One region of the Promicromonospora sukumoe genome, then DNA from elsewhere that is predicted to be linked to it. Evidence: riboswitches for the same ligand, from Rfam matches in the RefSeq annotation. Region 1 holds a riboswitch; each other region holds the start of a gene.
What was found. A riboswitch is a leader RNA that binds a small molecule or an ion and turns the genes downstream of it on or off. The one in region 1 is predicted to bind S-adenosylmethionine.
Positions count from the first base shown of each region.

Region 2: it holds a riboswitch for S-adenosylmethionine, as region 1 does, so the genes downstream of both, FHX71_RS25080 (aminotransferase class V-fold PLP-dependent enzyme) here and FHX71_RS12045 (LLM class flavin-dependent oxidoreductase) in region 1, are expected to answer to the same signal.
Region 3: it holds a riboswitch for S-adenosylmethionine, as region 1 does, so the genes downstream of both, FHX71_RS28465 (methylenetetrahydrofolate reductase) here and FHX71_RS12045 (LLM class flavin-dependent oxidoreductase) in region 1, are expected to answer to the same signal.

Region 1 covers NZ_JACGWV010000001.1:2,716,117-2,719,730, reverse strand. The annotation lists gene FHX71_RS12060 (aspartate/glutamate racemase family protein) at 1-181, shown strand, start outside; gene FHX71_RS29285 (TetR/AcrR family transcriptional regulator) at 168-767, opposite strand; gene FHX71_RS12050 (SDR family oxidoreductase) at 843-1,715, shown strand; SAM riboswitch class IV at 1,815-1,926, shown strand; gene FHX71_RS12045 (LLM class flavin-dependent oxidoreductase) at 1,954-3,123, shown strand; gene FHX71_RS12040 (ABC transporter substrate-binding protein) at 3,187-3,614, shown strand, end outside.
Region 2 covers NZ_JACGWV010000003.1:218,159-221,772, reverse strand. The annotation lists gene FHX71_RS25085 (hypothetical protein) at 1-193, shown strand, start outside; gene FHX71_RS25080 (aminotransferase class V-fold PLP-dependent enzyme) at 239-1,657, opposite strand; SAM riboswitch class IV at 1,689-1,802, opposite strand; gene FHX71_RS25075 (rhodanese-like domain-containing protein) at 2,100-2,549, shown strand; gene FHX71_RS25070 (O-succinylhomoserine sulfhydrylase) at 2,546-3,614, shown strand, end outside.
Region 3 covers NZ_JACGWV010000004.1:6,319-9,932, forward strand. The annotation lists gene FHX71_RS28455 (carbohydrate ABC transporter permease) at 1-726, shown strand, start outside; gene FHX71_RS28460 (carbohydrate ABC transporter permease) at 726-1,649, shown strand; SAM riboswitch class I at 1,743-1,858, shown strand; gene FHX71_RS28465 (methylenetetrahydrofolate reductase) at 1,863-2,807, shown strand; gene FHX71_RS28470 (golvesin C-terminal-like domain-containing protein) at 3,002-3,614, shown strand, end outside.

The DNA.
Region 1 (3,614 bases):
CCTCGGCGTGCCCGTGCTCGACGGCGTCGCCGGGGCGGTGCGGCTCGCGGAGTCCCTGGTCGCGCTCGGCAAGACGACGAGCACGGCGGGCCCGTACCGCCGTCCGGACCCGGCGAAGGCATGGGCGGGGCGGCGGCCGGGAGGGTCACCGGACCACGAGCCCAGGGTCACCCGGGCCTGAACCCTGCGCCCGCGCGGTCCACGGCGTCCCGGATCGCGCGGGCCCGGTCCTCCGGTCGGACGACGGCGACCGCGGCGGCCGCCGCCGCGCCCATACCGGCCCCGAGGTGCGCCGACATCGTCGGCCACCCGGCGGGGTCAGGGAACCGCTCGCGCAGGGCTCCGACCAGGTCCGTCTGCGCCCGCTGCAGCCGCACGACCAGCGACGCCGGCAGGCCGTGCGACGCGGTGACGAGCTCGGCCCGCAGGCCCGCGAGCTCGTCCGTGCGCGCCTCGGGGTCGTCGAAGAGGTCGACCAGCGTCGCCAGGATGGCGTCGACGCCCTGGGCCGTGCCGGCGCCGTCCGGCAGGTCGTCGAGCGCCCGCACCGCCCGCCGCACGTGGCCCTCCAGGTAGTGGAAGAGCACGTCCTCCTTGGCCGGGAAGTGCAGGAAGAAGGTGCGGCGCGCGACGCCGGCCCGCGCCGCGATGTCGTCGACCGACGTCGCGGCGACCCCGCGGTCGAGGAACAGCTCCGTGGCCGCGCCGACCAGCGCGCGGCGGGTCTCGGCGCGCTTGCGCTCGCGGATGCCGGGCTCCTTGGTCATCGCCCCAGCCTAGCGGAACCGGTGCACTAGTGTATTGATGCACTAGTGCACTTAACCGCGACCGAGGAGAGACCCATGACCCAGCACACCGGCCGCACCTACGTGGTGACCGGCACCGACTCCGGCATCGGCGCCGCGGTCGCCGCCCGGCTCGCGGACGACGGCGCCCGCGTCGTGCGGTGCGGGATCACCGAGGCGGCCGACGTCCGCGCGGACCTGACCACCGCCACCGGCCGCGCCGCCGCGATCGAGCAGGTGAGGGTCCTGGCCCCCGACGGCCTCGACGGCGTCGCGCTCGTCGCCGGCAGCCCGGAGGGCCGCGTCGCCGTCGGCCTCAACTACTTCGGCACCGTCGCCCTGCTCACCGCGCTGCGCGCCGACCTGGCCCGCCGGCCCGCGCCGCGCGCCGTCGTCGTCAGCTCCGCGTCCTCGCTCTCCGCGGGGGAGGCCGACCTGGTCGACGCCTGCCTCGCCGGCGACGAGCCCCGCGCCCTGGCCGTCGCCGACCGGATGGCCGCGCGCGGACGCGGCGGCGTGGTCTACCGCTCGACCAAGATCGCTCTGAACCGGTGGCTGCGCCGCACCGCCGTCCGCGACGAGTGGGCGGGCGCCGGCATCCCGCTGAACGCCGTCGCCCCGGGCATCGTCGAGACCGGGACTGCCCGCCGCACCCTGCTCGCCGACCCCGCGAGCGTCCGCGTGCTGCGCGACGCCCTGCCGCAGCCGCTCGGCCTGCCCGGCCCCGTCGAACCGGTCGCCGCGACCATCGCCTGGCTCCTGACGCCCGACGCCGGTTTCATCACCGGCCAGGTCATCTACGCCGACGGCGGCGCCGAGGTCTCGCTGCGCGGCGAGGCCCCGTTCACGGCCGGCGTCCGCTACGGACCCGTGCGGCTCGCCCGCATGATCGGCTGGACCGTTCTCGGCCGGCTGCGCACCCGCACCTGATCCACCATCCGAGACATCCGCCGGAATCGTTGACGAAGGTCCGTTCCGTCCTTACATTCCCGGCCGTCGACGTGCCACAGCGCACGCCGACGGTCATGTGGTCATGAGTCCCGACGACAAGCCCCGGCTGGTCGGGCAGCAACCCTCCTTCGCGGCGGGGTGCTCCGGGTGACGACCAGGCCGCACGCGCGTCGTGCGGCAAGCGCGGACCGGGCACGTCCCGGAGAACGGAAGAACGATGAGCGACAGCACCCCACGCCTGCACTGGTACCTGCCCACCGCGGGGGAGTCCCGCGACGTCCTGCGCGGCGGCACCAACGTGCACCGCGTCGACGGCGAGGCCCCGCGCTCGCCGTTCCGCCCGCCCACCCTGTCCTACCTCACGCAGGTCGCCCTCGCGGTCGAGGAGGCCGGGTTCGACTCCGTGCTGGTGCCCACCGGCTCCTACTGCGAGGACCCGTGGGTCGTCGCCTCGGCGCTCGCGGCCGTCACCCGGGACCTGCGGTTCCTCGTCGCGCTGCACCCGCGCACGACCACGCCCGCCTACACCGCGCACCGCGCCGCCACCCTCCAGCGGGTCTCGGGCGGGCGGCTGGCGCTCAACGTGGTCACCGGCGAGCCCGGGGCCGAGGCCTGGCTGCACGGCGACCTCGGCGACAAGGCCGACCAGTACGCCCGCACCGACGAGTTCCTCGACATCTACCGGGCGCTGTTCCGCGGCGAGACCGTCGACCGCGCCGGGAAGCACTACACCGTCCGCGAGGGCCGGCTGGAGCGGGCCGGCGGCCGCGGCCTCGGCATCCCGGCCACCCCCGAGGTGTGGTTCGGCGGGTCGTCGTCGTACGCGGGCGACGTCGCCGCGCAGCACGCCGACGTGTACCTGTCCTGGCTCGAACCGCTGGACCAGCTCGCCGAGAAGATCGAGTGGATCCGCGGGCTCGCGGCCGCCCAGGGGCGCACGGCACGGTTCGGCGTCCGCGCCTGGATCCTGGTGCGGGACACGCACGAGGAGGCCGAGCGGGCCGCCCTCGCGCTGCTCGACGGCGTGGACCCGGCCACGCAGGCCCGGCTGCGCGAGTCGCTGCTCGCCCGCCAGTCCGTGGGCCAGCAGCGCGGCCAGGCGCACCTGGCCGCGGCGGACGTCACCCGCCCGGAGAGCTTGTGGGTCGCACCCGGCATCTGGGGCGGCTTCGGCCTCGTGGCCGGCGGCCCCGCGCTCGGCTTCGTCGGCTCCTTCGAGGACGTCGCCGCCCGGTTCGCCGAGTACCGCCGCCTCGGCGTCGAGGAGTTCATCGTCTCCGGCTTCCCCAACCTCGAGGAGACGCGCTGGGTCGCGGACGGGCTCGTGCCCGCGCTGCGCCGGGCCGCCGCCCCGACCGAGCCCGCCGCGCAGCTCACCACCGCCTGACGGCGCCGCGCCGTCCGCCGTCCGACCCCCTCTTTCCCTGCCGTACGAACAGGAAGCACCGCCATGCCCTTTCCCCGCGCCCCGCGCCTGCCCGCCGCCCGCCGCCTCGCCGCTCCCGTCGCCGTCGCCGCCCTCGCCCTGACCCTGGCCGCCTGCTCGACGGGCTCCGCCGCCTCGACCGGCGGAGCGGAGCCGGCCGGCGACCCGGTCGCCGGCGGCTCGCTGACCTGGGGCGTCAGCGTCGAGCCCGTCTGCTACAACCCGCAGCGCTCCGGCCAGCAGAACTCGTACCCGATCATCCGCAACTACGCCGAGTCGCTGGTGGGCAAGGCGGCCGACGGCAGCTACACGCCGTGGCTCGCCGAGGAGTGGGAGATCTCGGACGACGAGACCGTCTACACGTTCACCCTGCGCGACGGCGTCACCTTCTCGGACGGCACGGATCTGACGGCCGACGTCGTCAAGCAGAACTACGACGCCATCACCGCCGA
Region 2 (3,614 bases), on a different contig from region 1:
CGCGACCGCGGCCCTGTTCCTGGAGCCGCGGCTCGGGCTGGCCCTCGCGGGCCTCGCCCTCGCCGCGCACGCCGGGTGGGATGTGGTGCACTACCGCCGCGACGTCGTGGTGAACCGTTCGCTGGCCCTGTGGTGCATCGGCCTGGACCTCACGCTGGGCGGCATCTGCGTGGCGCTGGCGCTGGCGCTGTAGCTGTCAGACGTACAGGTCACCGGGGTGACCTGTACGTCTGACACGTCAGTCCTCGTCGGGGAGGCAGCCGAAGGCCTCGTCGAAGCCCAGGGCGGCCGTCGCGAGCAGGCCCGCCAGGCCGGAGCCCTCGGGCACAGGACGCGGGTCGTCGATCACGACCCACAGCCCGTCGACGACGTCGTACCCGGCCTGCGGGCCGTCCTCGACCAGGCTGCCGACGGCGGCGATCAGGCGCTCGATCTCCTCGCCCGCGGTGCCGACGCCGACCGAGGCACGCACGGCCCCGGCGTCGAAGCCGAGCCGGCCGAGCAGCGGGTGCGCGCAGAAGCGGCCGTCGCGCACGCCGATGCCGTGCTCCGCGGACAGGTAGGCGGCGACGAGGCCCGGGTCGTACCCGGTCACGGTGAAGGTGACGACGCCGACCGGGTCGACGGCGTCGGCCCAGACCCGCACGACCTCGACGCGGTCGATCGCCTCGAGCCCCGACACGAGCCGGCGGCGAAGCGTGTTCTCGTGGGCGACGACCTCGGCCGCGTCCAGCGCGGCCAGCTCCTCGCAGGCCGCGGCGAGCGCGACGGCGCCGATGACGTTGGGCGAGCCGGCCTCGTGGCGGGCGGGCCCCTCGTGCCAGTCGGTGCCGCCGACGCGCACCCGCCGGACGGCGCCGCCGCCCGCGAGGTACGGCGTGCCGGCGTCGAGCCAGTCGCGGCGGCCCACCAGCACGCCGGCGCCGAACGGGGCGTAGGTCTTGTGCCCGGAGAAGGCGAGGTAGTCCACGCCGGTGGACTCCAGGGAGATGCGGCGGTGCGGCACGAGCTGGGCGCCGTCGAGCGCGACGCGCGTCCCGAACTCGTGGGCGACGGCGACGATCTCGCCGATCGGGAGGGACTCCCCCGTCACGTTCGACGCGCCGGTCAGGGCCAGGAGGGCGTACGGCCGGTCCTCCGCGGCGTCGGCCAGCTCCTCCCGGATCTGGGCGACGGTCTCGGCGACGGTCGCGCCGCCGGTCAGCACGGTCGCGCCGGTGGTGCGCTGCCAGGGCAGCAGGTTCGCGTGGTGCTCGACGTCGAGCACCAGCACGCGGCCGGGCTCGCCGTCGGCCTGCGCGGGGACGCAGCCGGCGAGGAGGTTGAGGGAGTCGGTGGTGTTCCGGGTGATGATCGTCAGGTCGTCCTCGCGGGCGCCGACGAAGGCCCCGATGGTGCGCCGGGCGGTCTCGTAGAGCGCCGTGCTCACCTGGGAGAGGTAGCCCGCGCCGCGGTGCACGCTGGCGTACAGGGGCAGCACCTGGGTGACGCGGTCGGCGACGGCCTGCAGGGCCGGGGCGGACGCGGCGACGTCGAGGTTCGCGTACGAGACCTGGGTGCCGTCCACGAGCGGGACGAGCGTGCCGCCGCCGACGACGGGGCGCAGCGGGGCGAGGTCGGTCACCGCGGTGGCACGGCTGAGAGTGGGAGCAGACATGGCGTCCTCCAGCACAGTCCTGGGGGAGGTTCCCCCGCGCTTGCCGCACGCGGGTGCGCACGGCCTGGTCGTCACCCGGGGCACCCCACCGCGGAGGGAGGGTTGCCGGCCAGCGAGCCGGGGCTTGACGCTGGCACTCATGACCTGCGGACATCCTGTGCTGCGGGCAAAACCCCTGTCAACGCATGTCTCAGATGCTGGTCCCACCTGCTGGTCGGGGCCTGGCATCGTCGTCACCGGAGCGAGAACCGGCTTCCCTACCGGATTGGTCGGGTTGCCTGTCGAGACACTGTTCCACCCACCGGACACATGTCGTAGGGTTGTCAGCGACCATCCCGAGCGGCCGAGTGACGTGGCACGACGACGCCGCAGCAACCCAGCGTTCCCCGCAGCAGCGGAGGACGGACGAGGGTGCTACCGCCACGACCGATGGAGGAGCATCATGAGCGACCCCGCGCGCATCGAGGCACGGCCGGCCCAGGGCTACGCCGGTGACATCACGCCCCAGCAGGCCTGGGACCTGCTCGCCGGCGACCCGACGGCCACCCTGGTGGACGTCCGCACCGAGGGCGAGTGGCGCGCGATCGGCATCCCGGACACCGCGTCGCTGGAGAAGCAGCCCGTGTTCGCCGAGTGGGTGCAGGCCGGCGGCGTGCCCAACCCGCGGTTCCTGGAGGAGCTCCGGTCGGCCGGCGTCTCCGACGGGCCCATCGTCTTCCTGTGCCGCTCCGGCCAGCGCTCGATCGCCGCGGCGCGGCTCGCGACGTCGTCCGGCATCGCGCCGTCGTACAACGTGCTGGAGGGCTTCGAGGGCGCGCCCGGCGTGGACGGCGTCCGCGACCAGCAGGGCTGGAAGGTCGCCGGCCTGCCGTGGACGGCGGGCCCCGCGTGACCGTCACCGGTGCGTACCCGCCCGACGCGAACCCGGGCGGTTCCGGCCGCAAGCCCCTGCCCGACGGCGTCCGCCCGGCGACCCTCGCCGTGCGCGGCGGCCACCAGCGCAGCGAGTTCCAGGAGACCAGCGAGGCGCTGTTCCTCACGCAGGGCTACGTCTACGACAACGCCGCCGAGGCCGAGGCCGCCTTCAAGGGCGACGTCGACCGGTTCGTCTACTCGCGCTACGGCAACCCGACGGTGCACACCTTCGAGGAGCGGCTGCGCCAGCTCGAGGGCGCCGACGCCTGCTACGCGACCGCGACCGGCATGTCGGCGGTGTTCACGTCACTGGCCGCGCTCGTCGAGTCGGGCTCGCGGATCGTGGCGGCCCGGGCGCTGTTCGGGTCCAGCGTGGTGATCTTCGAGGAGATCTTCAAGAAGTGGGGCGTGCGCACCGACTACGTGGACGGGCACGTGCTCTCCCAGTGGGAGGAGGCCCTGGCCACGCCCGCGGACGTGGTGTTCTTCGAGACGCCGTCCAACCCGATGCAGGACATCGTGGACGTGCGCGCCGTCGTGGACCTGGCGCACGCCGCCGGGGCGACCGTGGTGCTCGACAACGTGTTCGCGACGCCGCTGCTGCAGAAGCCGCTGGAGCTCGGCGCCGACGTCGTCGTCTACTCGGCGACCAAGCACATCGACGGGCAGGGCCGCGTGCTGGGCGGCGCGATCCTCGGCTCGACCGACTACATCACCGGGCCCGTGCAGACGTTCATCCGCAACACGGGGCCGTCGCTCTCGCCGTTCAACGCGTGGACCCTGCTCAAGGGCCTGGAGACGCTGCCGGTGCGGGTCGCCGCCCAGAGCGCGAGCGCCCTCGCCGTCGCGCACGCCCTGGAGGAGCTCCCCGGGGTGGGCACCGTGCGCTACCCGTTCCTGGACTCCCACCCGCAGGCCGACCTGGCGCGCAGCCAGATGGGCGGCGGCGGCACCGTGGTCACGTTCGACCTGGCGGTCCCCGAGGGCACCGACGACGACGCGGCGAAGCGGCACACGTTCACGTTCCTCGACGCCCTGCGGC
Region 3 (3,614 bases), on a different contig from region 1:
AACTTCGCGACGGTCATCGGCTTCCAGTACTTCTGGCCGATCCTCGGGCGGACGGTCGTGTGGGTGGTCGTCGTCGTCGCCTGCACCCTGATCGGGTCGCTGGCGCTCGCGGCACTGCTGAACAAGGCGTTCCCGGGCCGCCGGCTCGTGCGGATGGCCGTCATCGTGCCGTGGGCGTCCAGCGTGGTCATGACGACGCTGGTGGTGCACTACGGCCTGGAGCCGTACTTCGGCATCATCAACTCGTTCCTCGTGGACGTCGGCCTGATCAGCACGCCGGAGGGCTACGGCTGGACCCGGCACCCCGGCACCGCGTTCGCGTGGGCCATGGCGGTGGCCGTGTTCGTGTCGCTGCCGTTCACCACCTACACGGTCCTCGCCGGGCTCCAGACGGTGCCCGGCGAGACCGTGGAGGCCGCGCGCATCGACGGCGCCAGCGGGTTCCGCACCTACTTCAGCGTGGTGCTCCCGCAGCTCCGCGGCGCGATCTCGGTGGCGGTGCTGATCAACATCATCAACGTGTTCAACTCGCTGCCGATCCTGCGCGTCATGACGGGGTCCATCCCCGGGTACGACGCCGACACCGTCATGACGATGATCTTCAAGTACATGCAGAACCAGCGGCAGATCGACCTGGCCAGCGCGCTGTCCGTCATCGCGTTCCTGGTGGTCATCGCCATCGTCGCCGTCTACGTGCGGGTCGTCCGCCCCCTGGAGGAGGTCTGATGACCACGATCACCGACCCGGGGACCACCCCGCGCGACGCGACCCGGCCGCCGTCGGGCGACCGGCGGCGGGTACGGAAGTACACGACCGACCAGGTGCCACTTGGCTCCGTGCTGCTGCGGGTGCTGGCCGGGCTCGTGGTGCTGGTGGTGTTCCTGCTGCCGTACCTGATCATGTTCTTCGGCTCCGTGAAGACGAAGGCCGAGATCAGGTCGGTCGACCCCACCTACTTCCCCACCGAGTGGCACTGGGACAACTACGTCACCATGTGGTCCACGCCCGAGACGCCGCTCGCGCAGAACCTGATCTCCACCCTGGTGATCTCGCTGTGCGCCACGCTGCTCGTGCTCGCCGTGGCGCTGCCCGCGGCCTACTACACGGCGCGGTTCCGGTTCCGGGGGCGGCTCGTCTTCCTGTTCCTCGTGATCGTGACCCAGATGGTGCAGCCCGCGGTGCTCACGTCGGGCCTGTTCCGCCAGTTCATCGCCCTCGGCATCCTCGACACGTGGCTCGCGATGATCCTGGTCAACGCGGCGTTCAACCTGTCGTTCGCCGTCTGGATCATGCACAGCTTCTTCGCGGGCATCCCCAAGGAGGTCGACGAGGCCGCGCAGCTCGACGGCGCCGGCACGTTCGCCGTCCTGACCAAGATCAACCTGCCGCTCGTCTGGCCGGGGATCGTCACGGCGGTCGTGTTCACGTTCGTCGCCTCCTGGAACGAGTTCGCGGCCTCGCTCGTGCTGCTGACGACGGCGGGCAACCAGCCGCTGTCGGTGGCGCTCACCAAGTTCGTGGGCCAGTACGAGACGTCGTGGCACTACGTGTTCGGGGTGTCCGTGGTGGCGATCGTGCCCGTCGTGATCCTGTTCATGATCATCGAGAAGCGCCTGGTGGGCGGCCTGGTGGCGGGGTCCGTGAAGTAGCGGACGCTGCGGGTGCGCGGTCCGTGGACCGGGGCGTCTCGACCGCCGGACGAATTCTGTCCCAGTGCTGGACAATCGCTTAGCATGGTGGCGATCCCATCCAGAGCGGTCGAGAGTCCTGGCTCCGTGACACCGCAGCAACCTGCCGACTTCCTGCCTCGTGGCCGTGGCGTGAGGACGTAAGGTGCTCACGCCAGGTTCGATGGAGCAGCCATGGTCGCCGAGGTACACCCGCACCGCCCCACGGTGTCGTTCGAGCTGATGCCTCCCCGCCGGCCCGACGCCGCGCCCAACTTCTGGGAGACGGCGCAGCGGCTCGTGGCGGCCCGCCCGGACTTCGTCTCCGTCACCTACGGGGCGGCCGGCGGCGACCGGGCGACGGCGCGCGAGGTGCTCGCGACGCTGCTGCGCGGTACGCCCGTGCTCCCGGTGGCCCACCTGACCTGCGTGGGCGCCTCCCGGGAGGACGTCTCCGCTGTGATCGAGGAGTTCCTCGAGGCCGGGGTGCGGTCCTTCCTCGCGCTGCGCGGCGACCCGCCGCGCGACGAGCCGGACTGGCGTCCGCCGGCCGACGGCGTGCGCTCCAGCGTCGACCTGGTGCGGCTGCTGCGCCAGGTCGAGGAGCGGCGCTGCGCCGCCGACGTCAGCACGGCGCTGCGCTCCGCCGCCCGTCCGCTGGCCATCGCCGTCGCGACGTTCCCGGACGGCAACCCCGGGGCGGGCACCACGCGCGAGCAGGAGGTGCGGCGGCTCCTGGAGAAGCAGGAGGCGGGCGCGAGCTTCGCAATCACGCAGTTCTTCTACCGGGCCGACTCCTACACCGGGTTCGTCGAGGCGGCCCGCGCCGCGGGCGTGACCATCCCGATCCTGGCCGGCGTCCTGCCGACGACGGAGGCGCGCCGGCTGCGCCGCGTCGAGGAGCTCACCGGCGTGGCGGCGCCCGCCGACCTCCTGCGGGACCTCGACCGGCTCACCGGCCCGGACGGCGCCGTCGACGCCGAGGCCCAGCACGCCCACGGCATCGAGTACTCCGCGGCGCTCGCGCGCGAGGTGCTCGACGCCGGAGCGCCCGGCGTGCACGTGTACACGTTCAACAAGCACCGCCCGGCCCTGGACCTCCTGGACCGCGTAGGCCTCACGGGCCGAGCCGCCGCCTAACCCCCTCGTTGAGTGCTGGGTATTCGCCCTTTTTCGCGCGCCGGAAGGGCGAATACCCAGCACTCAACGAAGCGGGGTCGGCATCTTGTGTCGGGGATATCCACGATGTGATGTACCCCGGGGTCGTGGGGGCGGCTGATACTACGGGTGAATTCGGCCCGTACCAGCGTGACCGACCCCGTGGAGGCCCCACCGTGCACGAACACGACCACAGCTCCACCGACTGCTGTCCCACCTCGCTCGGGCGGCGCGACCTGCTGCGCGGCGCCGTCGTCCTCGGCATCGGTGCCGCGGGCGCGACGATCGCGGCGCCCGGCGTCGCCGCGGCGGCACCCGCCGTCCCACCCTCTCTGGCGCCGGACCCCGAGGCGCCCGCCGACGCGCCGCCCGGCGCCGTCGCCGGGGTCGAGGTGGCCGCGCCGACCATCGCGAGCTGCGCCGGCTGGGGCGCCGCGGCGGCCCGCGGCACCATCGACGCCGTCGCGGCCAACCCGAACAAGATCCTGATCCACCACACGGCGTCGGCCAACGTCACCGACTACTCGCAGGCCGCCGGGTACCAGATCGCCCGCGACATCCAGCAGTGGCACTTCGCCAACGGCTGGGTGGACACCGGGCAGCACCTCACGCTGAGCCGCGGCGGGTACGTCATGGAGGGCCGGCACGGCTCGCTGTCCCGGCTGCAGAGCGGCAGCGGCACGGTGGTGGGCGCGCACGCCCCCGGCCAGAACAGCCAGGCCATCGGCATCGAGAACCAGGGCACCTACACGAGCGCGACGCCGCCGGCGCAGCTCTGGAGCCGCCTGG